Robertmurraya sp. FSL R5-0851: one gene and its partner. The protein of the gene in region 2 interacts with the protein of the main gene of each other region in a pairwise test. Links are inferred from orthologs where the notes say so. Each region holds a gene or a part of one and is shown on either strand. Other genes may lie near its edges.

Region 1 (2,967 bases), 190 kb from region 2 along the record:
GCTACAGGTGATGCAAGTGTTAATCCATGTCTGACACCGCTTGTAATATGTACAGTATCCTTTTCAATTTGCATTCTTCTACCGCGACCATGCCCTTTTTGTCTTCTTGCTAATTCTTTGTCAATGTCCTCTGCAAGAAGCGGCATTCCTGCTGGTAAACCTTCAATAATTGTTGTTAATTGTGGACCGTGTGACTCTCCTGCTGTTAAATATCTCATTTCTCTTTCCCCCTTCAACTCATTAAAGGATTATTTCTCAATATAACATATGTCCTTAAATAAACATAGCAGAAATTTGTGAATTTACAAAAAAAGAAGCCAAATTTTTGGCCCCTATCTTCTACGATAAAAAAAAGTGTCTTCTGTTTCAAGTCCATATACAGATGGATTAAAGATTTGCTCGGTACTACCGACAAAGAAAATCCCTTCCTGTCTCAATGCCTCACTGAATTTATAGTATAATACATCTTTCGCTTCTTCCGTAAAATAAATTAATACGTTTCGACACACAATCAAGTCAAAAGGCCCTCCAAAAGGATCAGCAAGTAAATTCTGCTTCTTAAATGTTACCGTCTTTTTGATATCGTCAGAAATCTTAAAGAAACTTCCATCCTGTGTGAAAAATTTCTTTTTCATTTCGGAAGGTACTTCATTCAAAGAACGTTCTGGATACATGCCGATCTTTGCTCTTTCTATTACATTATCATCGATATCAGTAGCCAAAACTTGAATCTGTGAAAGTGGCATAAAGTTTGAAAGGATCATGGCAATTGTATACGGTTCCTCACCTGTTGAACAAGCAGCACTCCACACCTTCAGACGCTTATTCTTCTCTATTAGTTTAGGAAGAATTTTCGTTTCTAATACTTCCCATCGTTTCCCATTTCGATAAAATTCCGACACATTGATCGTCATACGATCAAGAAACTCATTTAATAATAGCTTGTCCTGACTAATTGCTAAGTAATAGTCCTGAAATGAGCGAAACCCTTTTTTTTCATATAGAGAAATTAAGCGCCTTTTCATTTGTGCTTCTTTGTATAACGACAAATCAATCCCAGTCTTTTTCTTTATATTTATAATAAATTGTTCATAATCATTTCCCAGCATACTTTTTCTCCCCTGAACTTGAACTTTTCTATCTGTATGTATTATTATAGCGAAATTCAATAAAAAAGGAGAAAAATTATGTGAGAAAAGCCTTGGGTATTTTTTACTCCTATGTTTTGAATACGGTTACAAAAAAGAGACTTGTAAAAAACAAGTCTCTTTTAGTATTAATAAGCCCAATTGTTTATAAGCTTGTTATATGAAAGAAGTTCCTCTTCTTTAAAGAATAAAGCGATTTCTCTTTCAGCACTTGCAGCTGAATCTGATCCATGGATAATATTTTTCCCAACAATCACAGCAAAGTCCCCACGGATGGTTCCCGGTTGAGAATCCTTTGGATTTGTTGCACCCATCATTTGGCGTGCAGCAGCAATTACATTTTCCCCTTCCCAAACCATTGCGAAAACAGGACCTGAAGTGATAAAGTCAACCAACTCACCGAAGAAAGGGCGTTCTTTATGTTCACCGTAATGCTGTTCAGCTAACTCATTAGAAATCAGCATTAACTTTGCACCCACTAATTGAAAGCCCTTTCTCTCAAAACGTCCAACTATTTCACCAATCAAATTGCGTTGGACCCCATCTGGTTTAACCATTAAAAATGTTTTCTCCATCAGTTACACTCCTCTATGATTCGTATATGTATATGATTGCCAATAAACAATCCACGAAAATCGTAACATAGTTATAACTGATTTCGCAACATTTAAAATTTTCGTTTACCTATGTACACAGCTATATCTCTTAACGTCTTTTTGGCACGGTTATTTGGTAATTGATTTAATACATCAATCGCCTTGTGTAAGTACCGATCACTTATAGAAAGTGATCGCTCAATCGCATCAGAATTCTTTATTGCACGGATAATCTCTTCAATTTCTGCGGATGAAGTATGTTCATGAACAGCAGTAATTTTTTTACGTAAAGAATTATCTTCCATTGCAAACAATACTGGTAGGGTAATATTCCCTTGTAATAAGTCTCCTCCAGCTGGTTTACCTAATTGCTCTTCCGTACCCGTAAAGTCCAGAACATCATCCGTGATTTGAAAAGACATACCTACATAATATCCAAACTGATACAGCTTCTTGTGAATCTCTTCATCCACGTTTGCTGCCACCGCCCCGAGTTGACAGCTAGCTGCAATCAATAAAGCTGTTTTTCGCTTAATACGCAGCAGATAGTCACGTAGTGTTTGATTGTAATCATATTTAAATTTTATTTGCTCAATTTCCCCAACACATAACTGAACAATCGTTTCAGAGAGAATTTGGTGAGCAAGTGGGTTTTTAATATTTGTCATTAATTCTAGCGATCTGGCAAAAATATAGTCGCCTGTATACATCGCAATCCGATTATCCCATTTGGCTTTAATGGTTGGCTGGCCGCGTCTAAGTTCTGCATCGTCAATGACATCGTCATGAACAAGTGAAGCCATATGGATAAGTTCTAGCGCTACTGCCACGTTCTTCATTCCATGTATATCATAGTCGCCAAACTTTCCTGACAGCAAAACAAAAACAGGGCGAATTCTCTTCCCCCCTGCTTGCAACAAGTGTAGAGATGCTTGACGAAGAAGAGGTGACTCAGCCTCCACCGTATCTTCTAGTGTTTTCTCAATTATATTAATATCTGAGTTTAAAAATGAATACATCATTTTCAGCTTCATTCGTGAATCACCTAGCCTAACCTGTACATGAAGATTATTTTATTTATGACCAAAATGAACAGCAGCTGCCCCGCCACTGTATGGCTTATAAGTGACGTCCTTAAAACCAGCTTGTTTGAATAATTCAGCGAGTTCTTTTACCCCTGGAAAATCTCTAGCTGATTCTTGCAGCCAGGAATATTCACTATA
Region 2 (13,349 bases):
CATAGGTTAAAATGTCTACCGGATTTGTAGCAACTAAAAATATACCATCAAAGGAATTTGCCATAACTTGCTCAACAATCCCTTTAAAAATACGCGTATTTTTTTCAACTAGATCTAATCTAGTTTCACCTGGCTTTTGATTTGCCCCTGCACAAATGACCACTAAATCAGCATCTTTACAATCACTATAATCACCAAACCATATCTTTGTTGGGCTTGGAGCAAAAGGCATCCCATGGTTTAAATCCATAGCATCTCCTTCTGATTTTTCTTTATTTAAATCAATTAGCACTAGTTCTTCCGTTACCCCTTGGTTTAACAGTGCAAATGCATAACTAGAACCTACAGCACCCGTTCCAATTAGAGCTACACGATTAACATGATTTTTCATTCCATTCCCTCCTTCGTTCATTACTTATGGTTTCCACATTACATTATTTTCATGACCTAATACATTAACAATATCGCTATAGCAGGAGCAATGCCAGATATGAAGTTTACAACATCATTATTTAAAAATTTTCTTCCTCTTATTAACGCTGTTCTTCTTTGACAATGAATGATTTTCTCGGTTTCTACCCCACATCGAGAACACCTATACAACGCTTGTACATATGCACCGAGGAATGTATCTATAACATTACCTAGAAATCCAAATAAAAAAATCACCCAAAATTCAGATATTTGTAAGTTAAATAGTACATAAGATGAATAGGCAATCAAAATAGCTCCTGCTACCGCTGCCATTGTCCCTAATAAACTGACTGCTCCCGACGTTCCTCTTTCAACAACTGAAAAAGTACGAACAGAGTAAGGGCGTCTTTTACTTAACGTGCCAATTTCCGATGCCCAAGTATCAGAGTTAGATGTAGCAATAAAAACACAAAAAGCTAAGAGTAAATGATTAGTTTGAAAGAATCCATACAATACGCTTAGTAGTGCCGCCATTCCACCATTGGCCAACACTTGCTGATAATCACGTCTAGAACCCTTCGCATGCTTCTCCTCGACTACCATTTTCTCCTTCCTTTTGTATACAGACCAAAGACTGGAAGAAACAAAGAATATCCCTAATAAAATCAATCCTTTTAGCCCCAAGCCAAAGCAAATAAGTAGCCCAACAAATACAGCTGATACACTCCCTGACTTGGTCAAAAAACGCAAGGCATACCCAAGAATAGATGCCACAATGATAAAGGACGATATTAGGATATATTCAATCAATACCAATAACCTCCTCTGAGGTAATAAGCTTTTTCACAGGAATATCATGTGGTTCTAATGGAAGCGAAGGGATGATTTGTTCTGGAAAAGCTAATGAGATCGTATTACCTTCATAATCACTTAGAAAACGATCGTAATAACCACCCCCGAAACCAATACGGTAGCCTTTTGATGTATACCCTAAGCCTGGGACAATAACTAAATCTATTTTACTTTTATGAACTTCAACCGTTTGACTGACAATTGGTTCTAGCAGGCCAAAAAAGACGGTTTCTAGTTGTTCAAAAGATTGAATTCTATGAAAAGTCATTGTACGAGTCTCTTTGTGACACTTTGGAACGACAATCGTTTTCCCTGCTTCCCAAGCCTCACGAATGATCGGGTATGTATCTACTTCTGGTGTTCTTGAAATGGTAATTGCAATGGTAGTAGCGTCCCTCCACTCCTCCGTTTGGAATAAACGAGTAGCAATCTGAGTGGATTGATTTTCATATTGTTGTTGCGGCTTTTTCTGAAGGTCTTGTTGAAGGATGGTACGAAGGAACCTTTTACTGGTCAATGAAATTCCCCCTGGTATTTGAATGTATGTATGAATATAAACACAAAAAAAGCAGTGGGAATGACCCTACTGCTTATTTTGTTTCACGGTGTAAAGTAACTCGCTTTAATCTTGGGCAATATTTTTTCAGCTCGATACGATCTGGGTTATTGCGCTTATTTTTTGTAGTGATATAGTTACGATCACCAGTTTCAGTGCAAGCTAATGTAATGTTCACACGCATATTTATCCCTCCAAACTCTATCTGTTCAGACTTGTTCGTTATTTGTTCATACGACTTTTCTATAATACCATTATTTATTTTGAAATGCTAGTGTGTTTTTTTAAAATTGTATCATTAAGATGTAAAAGCAAATTCTTCTCCGTTCCTTGAACCACCCACGCGGTGCCTTTTCTCGAAGTTTGAGCTGGTACGGTTAAGTCGAGTGTAAAGATACTTGCCGCAGCGCCCTTTCCCATCGGCTGATATTTCAAAATTCCTTTCGTTTGATCGGCCCATATTTGTTCTGTTGGAATATTCCAAAGAGGCTGTACGGTTTGTTGAATCGCTCCTTCTTCGGATTGCCCATTTACTAGAAACATCTTTTCACCTGAAAGATGAAAAATCACTCTTTCAAGTGGCGATACAAACGAGAGATGTTCGGTTGCCACTTCGTGATGACGGCTCATAAAGACTAGCTTCATGTTCTTTTCCACTGCACTATGATTTCTGACATACACTTGGAACAATCGAACTTTTGAATGGATACTTTCTTCTTTAACATGAATGGAAATCAACTCTGAAGAGATTATTTTTTCATGCCCATTGGAGATCCAATGCATATTTCCACCTATCCATAAACCCGGTATAGTTGAAAACTGTTTTCTCATATAAGGAGTGTGCTCAACTGGATCCTTTTCTATCGACAGATACGTATTTGTTATCATATTACACCCCTTGATAGATTGTTATTTGATTACGGCATTCATAGGCCATTGCTCTAGCAGTTTCAATACTCTCCGCATGTGTATAAATGGTTATATATTCTTCCATTTCGAACGGAAAAATATATATCCAACGATTATCACTTAAGTGGAGCTGAACTCCTTCTTTTATGTTTATATCCCTTGTTTTTTCAAGCATACTCTCAATAAGTATTCTAACCATTTTACTTTTTAATTGTGAGGGACAATGTATTTTTGTTATAGTCACTATTGCATCAATTGGGAGCTTTGTTTCAAGACTCTCCATGCTGTATTCACTACCTTGATAATCCTCATGCTCATAAATAAGGCCATTTTCATAAAAATTTTCAGGTTTGGTAGCAGCACTACTACTTATTTTACTCTGAATCTCTTTCTTTTCAAAAACCACCATATTATCCAGCATACTCGCTCCTTCTTCAACCACAACAAATGAAGCGATGACACAATTTACAATATGAGAGTCCTTTTTTATTTGAACTCCATCCCATAGAATGGAATCTTCTATAAAACAGTCCACCTCTATTACACAATTTTTCCCAATGACGGTATTTGCTCCAATGATCGTATTGGAACCAAGTTTTGAACCTTCACCAATTAGAACGGGACCTTCAATTCTACACAAAGGATCAATTTCACAATTTGGGCCAACCCACACATCTTTTTTAATCTCCTTGTACCCTCTTTTTTCTTTCCATCCCAAGAAGGGTGACAAGAAATCTCGATGTACTTGGTGGTATGTATGAATTTGACCTATGTCCATCCAGTAGCCCTCCAAACTAAAGCTGTAAAGAGCAACATTCTTCTCCAGTAATAAGGGAAATAAATCATGGCTAAAATCGAATGGACAGTCGCATGGAATATAGTTTAATATGGATGGTTCAATTATATAAATCCCTGTATTGATTTGATCACTAAAGATTAGGTGCTGAGGCGGCTTTTCAAGAAAACAACGAACTTTCCCTTTCTTATCTTTGATGACTATCCCGTAATGTTCAGGTTGTGCTATCGAGGTTGTTATTACCGTAAGCTCACTTCTTGATTCAAAATGGAATGTAACAGCCTTTTGAAGATTAAATTGATTAACCACATCTGAAGATATAACAATAAATGTTCCATCAATAAATTCCTTTAAAGCTTGAAGACCACCTGCTGTACCCATCGGGTTTGTCTCATATAAATAAACAAGCTTAACTCCATATTTGCTCCCGTCACCACAATGTTTTTGTATTTTTGTCGCTAGATGATGGATTGTTATGGCTATTTCCGTTACTCCCTGTGACTTTAACCATGAGATACAAAGATCAATGACAGGAGTATTCAAAATTGGTACGAGAGGTTTAGGAGTTAATAATGTAAGTGGCGACATCCGGGACCCTTTCCCACCAGCCAATATCACGCCCTTCATTCTTATCTCTCCTCTACATCCTTTGTTTGTGCGAACTTAGTTACAACCTAATCTGCATAACCGTTTCTTCAAAAACTCGGTGTGTATCCTCTGCAATTTTATTCCAGCTATACATCGTATCAACCATTCTCTTTCCACTCTCACCTAATTGTATGGCAAGTTCTTCATTGTCTAAAAGCATCATTGCCTGCTCAATAAAACTCTTGGCATTATTGCTACTCATTAATAACCCCGTGTGTAAATGACTAATAATGCTCTTTAAACCTCCAACATTCGATACAATCGTTGGTTTCGAGTAGGCCATAGCTTCTAACGCAACGATCCCAAACGGCTCATACAAACTTGGAAAAACAGCTAAATAGCATTGTTTAAAGAGAGCTTCTCTTTCGTCATCTGTAACAAATCCAATGAAATGAATATTGTTCAACCCAAGGACTTCCACTCGGTGTCTAAACTCTTGAAGCATTGGACCTTTCCCAGCAATAATAAAGTAAACATCAGGTCGACTTCTTTCCATTTCTTTTGCTGCCTCAATAAGAGTATGGAAACCTTTTTCATTTACCATCCGACCAATTGAAAATACCATTTTTTTCTTCTTATGAATGGGGAATTTTTCTAAGATTTCCTTTTTATAAGTAATGTTGGCAATGCTTGTATCTATTCCATTAGGAATCATGACAATTTTTTCGGGCTCTATTTTAAAAATGTGAAGTACTTCTTCTTTCATAGAAGAGCTACAAATAATGATTTTATCTGAATGATGAATGAGCTCTTTCTCTTGTTCATAAATCTTTTTTTGCATTTCAGTATATATTCCTTCATTCCTACCATGTTCAGTAGCGTGTATCGTTGTAACTAAAGGTAACTGTCGTTTCTCTTTCAATGTCACCGCAGCAGCACCTACAAGCCAATCGTGAGCATGAATCAAAGCATATTCATGTTCTTTCATCAGATCCATTGCTTGATGAACAATTGATAAATTTAAGCCTCCGACCCAACGAATAAAGCTGGGGTCTCCCTCATTCAAAGGAACTACCCTAAATATTTCTATATTACCTATTCTTTCATACATTGGAAGCGCCTCGACCCAAGTCGTTATGATATGAATCTGATAGCCAATGATCGTTAATGCTTTAGCTAATCCTTCCACATGCCTAGACAATCCTCCAACAACATTTGGAGGGTATTCCCATGAGAGCATTAGAATTTTCTTATTGTTCACGTTCCCACTCACTTTCCTTCACATTTTCATAGAAGCTGTATGTGCTAACATATTCATTCCATTCACGTGAATTTTTTACAATGACATGAAGTGACTTCTGTTCTTCAAGGAAATCCGTTTGTTCTATTTGGATAAACTCAGAACGATGAACTGGGAAGTATTGTTCCTCCACGAAAAACCCTAATTCCAGTAAATATACTTTGTTATCCTTCAAACCTTTTAATGTCCAATAGTTTTGTTGTACAGGAACACTAATATCTAAGAAAGGAAACTTTGTCTCATTATTATCGAGTTGTTTGGTCACATCATAAACTCTCACAATCTGACCTACAAGAGACTGTTTAAAAAAGCGTTGTATAACATCCATTTTTAGTGGTGACGTATACCAACAAACGAAAAGCTTGTCTTTAGCAATAAATTGAGTGTGTATCCCATCCTTTTCTTTTGTTTTAGCCAATGTATCGGAAACAATCGTCATTATGCACCTCAAGAATTTAGAAATTAACAGTATATGTTTTCAGTCTTTAAAAATACCTATTTGTTAGTTTCATCGTAGCACTGATAGGTTTCTCTCACAATAAACACATTTTGTCGTAATCTGCCTAACCCCGTCACACCTTTTTTTATAGGAAGAATTATTTTTAAAATTTACAGGTCTTGTAAGAAAAACTAGTCATTTCGACCTTTTTTTCTCATTTACCTCGACAAAACCCTCTTATCTTCTTACTTTGATTCGAAAATTGTCGTGTATAGTGATACAATGTTTTTATTGATTTTTTAAGAGGTGAAAGAAATGGAATATGTGTTACTAAGTTTATTGGTTATATCTATACTACTCTTCGTCCTATCTTTTTTTGTTAAGGATCCGGTGAAAGAGCTTAAGAATGAAATTGATCAGTTATCCCTAAACCAAATTCAAGAGCTATATCAAATGAAGAGAAAAATAAAGATTCTCGAGGAGGAACTTTTAGTACCCGATTCAGATTTCTCTGGTACTGCTTCTCAAAAAAGAGAGGTTCATGCTATTTTAAAGAACCAAGTTTGGTCACTATCTCAACAAGGTCTCTCCATTGAACAAATTGCAAAGCAATCTTCTCTTCCTATTGAGGATGTTGAGATTATTTTAAATGAGTTTTCTATGAGAGGAGAAACATATGAATAAGATTCACCTAAGAGCATTCGCTTTTGGTCTTCTCTTATCCACTTGCATATTTGGGACGTATTATTACTTTTCTGGAGACAATGGAGCAGCAGCTAAGCTAAGTAATGAAGAGTTAATTGCCCAAGTAGAAGATAAAGGATATAAAGTAGTTGAAGAAAAAGCATATGAAGAATTAGAAGCAAAGGCAAAGGATGCTGAGGCAACACCACCTGAAGAAGAAACAAAAGAGACAGAACAAACGGATACCACGAAAGAAGAGACAGCCAAAGAAGAAGAACAGCCTGCGGAAGCAGTTAAGGAGTACAAACTTAACATTATTAGTGGGATGCAATCGAGTGAGATTGCCACACTTTTAAAGGACGCAGGAATCATCACTGATGCTTTTGAATTCGAACAATATTTAATCAATACTGGTTATCATACGAAAGTTCAACTAGGTGAGTTTGTCGTAAAAAGCGATATGACATTCGAACAACTTGCAAAGATCATAACAAAAAGCTGAAGATGAATTTCTCTTCAGCTTTTTATATTATTCATTTAAGTCATAGTGCCTACCTTTAACAAGATAAAACGTGTGTTCAGCAATATTGGTCACATGATCCGCCGCTCTTTCTAGATAACGGCAAGTAAAAGATAGTTGTGTAATTTGCGCCAGAAATTCTGGCTTTTCTTGATTGATTCTCAAAAGCTCTTGTATGGTTACGCCATACAAATTGTCAACATCATCATCCATATCTGCCACCTGTTTTGCCTTTTGTACATCCTCCTCAATAAACGACTCTAGGGAGAGCTTTAACATTTTTGATGTAATTTCATACATTTCTTTAATATGAACAATTGGTTTTACATGTTCTTCACTGCCGATTCGAATAGCTGACTTCGCCACATTGACCGCAAAGTCGGCAATGCGCTCGATATCGGTAGCAATTTTAATAGCTACAATGATTCGGCGTAAGTCTATAGCTACAGGTTGCTGCTTTGCAATTAAAAGAATAGCAAAGTCGTTAATTTCTTCATACATCACATCAGCTCTTGTATCATTTTCCATGATTTCTAGCGCAAGTTCCACGTTCTTTGTCTCTAATGCAGTGATTGACTCTTTTAATGCTTCATCTGCAAAGTTCCCTAGCTCAACTAGCTTATTTTGAAGTTCCTTAAGATCAAAATGAAATTTTTCACGTACAACCATATTTGTCTTCCTTTCATGTCCGATTGGTATTGTTAACAATCAAATCGTTTGTTATGAGTATATTATCCGAAGCGACCAGTAATATAGTCTTCTGTACGTTGATCAGAAGGAGTCGAGAATATTTTGTTTGTATCGTCAAATTCTACTACTTCTCCATTTAAGAAAAATGCCGTTTTATCCGAAATACGGGCAGCTTGCTGCATATTATGTGTAACAATTATGATACTATATTCCTTTTTAAGCTCTTGGACCAATTGCTCTACTTTAAGAGTCGAAATAGGATCAAGGGCTGACGTAGGTTCATCCATTAAGATAACATCTGGCTCGATGGCTAAACAGCGCGCAATACAAAGACGTTGTTGCTGACCTCCGGAGAGACCGTACGCATTTTCATTCAAACGATCTTTTACTTCATCCCAAATTGCCGCACCGCGCAAACTCTTTTCAACAATCTCATCAAGAACTTTTTTATTGCGAATTCCATGAATTTTAGGTCCATATGCAATATTTTCATAAATGGATTTTGGAAATGGATTTGGTTTTTGGAAAACCATTCCTACGTTTGTTCGTAAATCTTCCACTTTATATGATTTATCTAATATACTTCTTTCACGATACAAAATATCTCCAGAAATTTTCACCACTGGAATCAGTTCAACCATTCGATTTAACGTTTTAATAAATGTTGACTTCCCACAACCTGAAGGACCAATGATGGCTGTTACTTCCCTCTCATTTATATCAAGGTTAATATTCTTTAATGCATGGTCTGTACCATACCAAAGGTTCAAATCCTTCGTTTGATAAGCAAGGCTCTTCTTACTTCCCTTATTTGCACTCATATGATCACTAGACTCTTCCGCAGTTTTATTTTCACTGTATGTTGAAACGACCATCGTAAAACCCCTCCACCCAATTAAAATCTTCTTTGAAATTTATTTCTTATTAACACTGCTATTGAGTTCATTATGAATAAAACCAATAATAGAACAACAATGGTTGCAGCCGCTAGGTTTGCATATTCATCCACTAAAGCTGAATCAATGGTCCAGTAATAAATTTGCAGCGGCATGACCGTAAATTTATCTAAAAGACCTTCAGGTAATGGAATAATAAATGCTGGAATACCAATTACTACAAGTGGTGCTGTTTCACCAATTGCACGTGATAATGCTAAAATGACTCCGGTTAAAATCCCTGGTAGTGCAGCAGGTAAAACTACGTTTTTTATCGTTTGCCATTTCGTCGCACCCATTCCATAAGACGCTTCCCTTAAGAACTGAGGAACCGCACGAATGGCTTCTTGACTTGCAACGACTACTACAGGAAGAACCAATAGAGCCATTGTGAATCCTCCGGCTAAAACTACTGCTCCTAGATTTAATCCTCTTACAAAGATTGTTAAACCCAAAATTCCAAAAACGATGGAAGGAACTCCAGCAAGATTAGATATATTCATTTGTATAAAGGCTTGTAATCGACCCTTTTTTGCATATTCTTCTAAATAAATAGCAGTACCTACTCCTAGGATTAATGTTACTGGTGCGACCACTAGCATTAGCCACAAGGTACCCATGATTGCTCCCTTAATACCGGCTCTCTCTGCGTTTGTAGAAAGTCTGTTATTTAAGAAGTCAAAATCAATCCAACCAAGGCTCTGTGCAAATACTCGATAAATTAATACGACCAAAACAAGTAGTCCAAATAAGGTCGCTAAAAGAAACAAGGTTTTTGCTATACGATTAGTAAGGAGACGAGATGTCATCTTTTTTTGAACTTGATTTGTATCAACGTATTTCATCTTAATATTCCTCCCTAAACTTACGAGAGATATACTGGGCAATTAAATTCATGACTAGTGTAAAAACAAATAAAGTCATTGCCACTGCATAAAGACTGTAATAAAGCGTGGAACCTGCAGGAGCATCTCCTCCTGTAACTTCTACTATATATGCAGTCATTGTTTGCATGGATTGGGTAATATCAAATGTGAAGACTTTGTTACTTCCACTTGCTATAGTTACGATCATCGTTTCACCAATTGCGCGGGAAATTCCGAGAACAAATGAAGCAACAATTCCAGATATAGCAGCGGGAACGACTACCTTCCAAGTTACTTCAAATTTTGTCGACCCTAAACCTAAGGCTCCTTCTCTCATTGCATTAGGTACGGAGCTCATTGCGTCTTCCGAAAGAGAAGCAACCATTGGAATAATCATAATCCCCATAACTATACCCGGACTGAGGATATTGGTAGGCTCAAGTGTAGGTATAAGCTTTGTTAATAGGGGAGTCACAAATGTAAAAGCAAAGAAACCATATACAATCGTTGGAATACCTGCAAGTATTTCTAACATTGGTTTTAGTAATTTTCTAACTCTGTCAGACGCATACTCACTTAAATATACAGCTGTCATTAGTCCAATAGGAATCGCTACTAACATAGCTATAGCAGAAGATATGATGGTCGCAGTTAGTAATGGCAAAACACCAAATTGTGCACTTTCACCAAGTGGCTTTAAGACTGTGCCAGTAAAAAACTCCACAAAGGAGACCTCTCTAAAAAACGCGATTGTTTCTGTTAATAAGGTTAGTACAATACCTATAGTTGTTAAAATAGAAATAATAGCAATGGTAAGTAGTATTTTAGGCATTAACCCCTCTAAAACACTAGCCGTACTAACAGAACGCTTGTTTTTCTCAATCATCTCTCGAACACTTAATGTATTCGATTCCCTTGATACATCTTTTTCCAAGGATAAAACCCCTTTCATCCAGACCCTATCATCCTTATCATGCAATGAATGATTCTTTTTATTCTAATGTTAAACAGCTAAGAAGATGAGAATGACCCCTCTCATCTTCTTAGTACTCCAGATTAGTTTCTGAATACCTTCTTATTATTTTAAGCCTTCAAGAGTGCTGATTGTTGCTTCCACTTCCTCGTCAGTTAAAGGAGCGAAACCAGTATTTTTAGCAACTTCTTGAGCATTTTCCATTGTGTAGATTGCATAATCTAATACTTGTGGCTTTTCTTTTGCCATATTTACGTTTAAATATGTGAAAACTGGACGTGTGAATGGAGAATATGCAAACTCTTCACCTTCACCGATTGTTTCTAAAGTAGGCTCAACCCCACCGTTACCAAAGTCTACTTTCACAGCTTTTAATTTATCTTTGTTGTTTTCATAGTAACCATAACCGAAGAAAGCAATAGCATTCTTTTCTTTAGAAACCAAGTCTACAAGTGTAGAGTAATCTTGTTGAAGGTTAACACCTTCTACTAGATCTTGCTCTTCAAGAATTTTTTCCCAGAAAAACTCATAAGTACCGTGGTTTTCGTTAGGACCCATTGTTACAATTGGCTCGTTCGGGAAATCCGGGCGAATATCAGACCAGTTTTTCTTTTCACCTAAGAAAATTTGTTTTACTTCATCTTGAGTCAGCTCTTCAGCCCAGTCATTGTCGCTATTAATTACAAAAGTTAATCCGTCTAAAGCAACTTTCATTTCTTGAACTTCAATTCCTAATTCTTCAGCAGTCGCCGTTTCTTCTTCCTTGATTTGACGAGAAGCATCGTTGAAATCTGTTCCATCTTCAACTAAGAACTTCTTGAATCCAGCAGAAGTACCAGCACGTCCAACTTCAACTGAAACATTTTCTTGAGCATTTGTCATATATTGTTCAGCCATTTCAACCATGAACGGATATACTGTACCTGAACCATCAATTACTACAGATCCTTCTAATTCAGCTGTTTCGTTAGTACCTTCTGTACCTTCTTCAGTAGCTTCTTCTCCGCCACCACAAGCAGCAATAATAGACATAACAGCTGCAAGCATTAGAAGTAGGCTGAGTTTCTTGAGATTTTTCATTCGGTAATTCCTCCTAAGAAATAAAGGTTGTTTTATTGTGTGCTACAAGTAATACAATAATACTGAACTGTTAAAGGGGTTTTAACCGTTTGTAAAGGTTTTGTAAATTAAGTAGAAATGTGTGTGAACGTGTCGGAATTTGGGCAAAGTATTATTTTGTTTTCTTTAGATGAAAGTACGTATCTAGCACTTTTCTCCCTATTTCCAAATTTGGTGAAGGTCCTTTTTCCCCTGTGTATACCCATGGAACAACAACAGCCATCGATATCTCAGGATTGTTAGAAGGTGCATACGCCACAAGGCTCAAATTCATTACAGCCGGTGGCTCTTTATATAAATGCCTTGATGGGCCATCATAAAATGCCTGTGCAGTTCCCGTTTTTCCAGCTGGCGAATAGGCAGCACCCTTAAATTCTTTATATGCTGTACCTAATGGATGCTGCATGACTTGACGAAAGCCCTCTTGTACCCTCTTCATATTCGACTCGTTCACATCAATTCGATTTAGTATTTTTGGCTTTAGTTCCCGCACAAGTGCCCCAGGAGCATATATATTTTGAAGATTCGTTTGCCTTATCTCCTTTACCATTCTTGGCTGTAGCCGATTTCCCCCATTTGCGATTGTACTTACATATTGGGCAAGCTGCATGGGTGTGTATGTATCATATTGCCCGATCACTAAATCCAATAAAAACCCAGGCTTTGTGCTAGCTCCTTTATAACCGATGGTTTCATTAGGAAGATCAATTCCCGTTCTAGTTCCAAGACCAAATTGACCGAACGAATCACGAACAATATTAAAGGTATTGGGTTCAAGGATTAATGGTTTATCGTATGCATAATGACCATTTCCTATTTTTATTGCGGTATGAAACATATACACATTGGAGGATCTTCTTAACGCATAAACATCATCGATCGGACCAAAATTCTGCCAAGATTTCTTCACAGGCGTTCCTTTTATTTTCATAGGCGCATCAACTAGTACAGTTCTAGGCTTAATTACTCCCTGTTGAAAACCAGTTAATATCGTTGCACCCTTTACAGTCGAACCGACATTGTAAGAAGTTGTGATATTCCCTAATGAAAAGTCTTCTGCTTTAAAGTTTCCATCGTCCGTCTGACTCAATAACTTTCCAGCCATTGTTAAAACTTCACCTGTACGTGGATCCATTAAAACAACAAATGCTCGATCTAAAAACTCGGTTTCCTTGTTTTTCTTCGTTTTCATTAGCACGTCTTCAATTATTTTTTCGACAGCTAGTTGCAATTCCATATCAATACTTAATATAAGGTCATTGCCTTGTTCACCTTCAGAAATGGTCTCTGACTCAATTATTTCTCCAGATTTGTTTGTTACCTTCTTAATTTTTGATTTTTGTCCACTAAGGACGTCCTCATACTGATATTCAATATAACTTTTCCCAACACGATCATTACGGTTATATTCTCTTGCAACGTAATAATCCAAATGATCTCTTGGTATTCCTTCCTTTGTGTCAGTCACTTTTCCAAGGACAGTCTTCAACGTATTATTAAACTTATATACTCTTTCCCAATCAGTAATGGTTTCTATACCCGGTAGAGATTGCAAGCTTTCACTAACTTTTGCAAACTCTTTATCTGAGACATCTTTGTTTTTTATCACCTGCGGAGTAAATTCCGTACTGTTTCTTAATTCCTTCCATATGGATATAATCTCCAAATCATGATCTTTGAATGGTTCGATATCCTGTTGCGTGATTCG

The links.
Region 1: the proteins of MKX65_RS16595 (region 2) and ndk interact in binary tests that used the Escherichia coli proteins (3 or more experiments, as listed by UniProt). The link is inferred for Robertmurraya sp. FSL R5-0851 from one-to-one orthologs.

Annotation. Positions count from the first base shown.
Region 1 is NZ_JBBOOE010000001.1:3,028,150-3,031,116, forward strand. It holds ndk (nucleoside-diphosphate kinase), read right to left. Parts: upstream 1,724-2,967; coding sequence 1,277-1,723; downstream 1-1,276. Other genes in the region: aroC (chorismate synthase), read right to left, coding at 1-218; MKX65_RS15585 (CheR family methyltransferase), read right to left, coding at 333-1,109; hepT (heptaprenyl diphosphate synthase component II), read right to left, coding at 1,816-2,778; MKX65_RS15600 (demethylmenaquinone methyltransferase), read right to left, coding at 2,818-2,967. UniProt on the Escherichia coli protein: Major role in the synthesis of nucleoside triphosphates other than ATP. The ATP gamma phosphate is transferred to the NDP beta phosphate via a ping-pong mechanism, using a phosphorylated active-site intermediate.
Region 2 is NZ_JBBOOE010000001.1:3,213,467-3,226,815, forward strand. Bases 1-2,893 are described here. They hold MKX65_RS16595 (5-formyltetrahydrofolate cyclo-ligase), read right to left. Parts: upstream 1,784-2,893; coding sequence 1,217-1,783; downstream 1-1,216. Other genes in these bases: MKX65_RS16585 (L-lactate dehydrogenase), read right to left, coding at 1-391; MKX65_RS16590 (DUF92 domain-containing protein), read right to left, coding at 448-1,224; rpmG (50S ribosomal protein L33), read right to left, coding at 1,857-2,006; MKX65_RS16605 (hypothetical protein), read right to left, coding at 2,081-2,710; MKX65_RS16610 (sugar phosphate nucleotidyltransferase), read right to left, coding at 2,712-2,893. Also shown: more of MKX65_RS16610, read right to left, coding at 2,894-4,154; MKX65_RS16615 (glycosyltransferase family 4 protein), read right to left, coding at 4,195-5,376; MKX65_RS16620 (DUF4912 domain-containing protein), read right to left, coding at 5,366-5,854; MKX65_RS16625 (hypothetical protein), read left to right, coding at 6,170-6,538; MKX65_RS16630 (endolytic transglycosylase MltG), read left to right, coding at 6,531-7,040; phosphate signaling complex protein PhoU, read right to left, coding at 7,068-7,727; phosphate ABC transporter ATP-binding protein PstB, read right to left, coding at 7,790-8,569; phosphate ABC transporter permease PstA, read right to left, coding at 8,644-9,528; phosphate ABC transporter permease subunit PstC, read right to left, coding at 9,530-10,435; MKX65_RS16655 (PstS family phosphate ABC transporter substrate-binding protein), read right to left, coding at 10,628-11,602; MKX65_RS16660 (peptidoglycan D,D-transpeptidase FtsI family protein), read right to left, coding at 11,754-13,349. UniProt on the Escherichia coli protein: Involved in the removal of 5-formyltetrahydrofolate.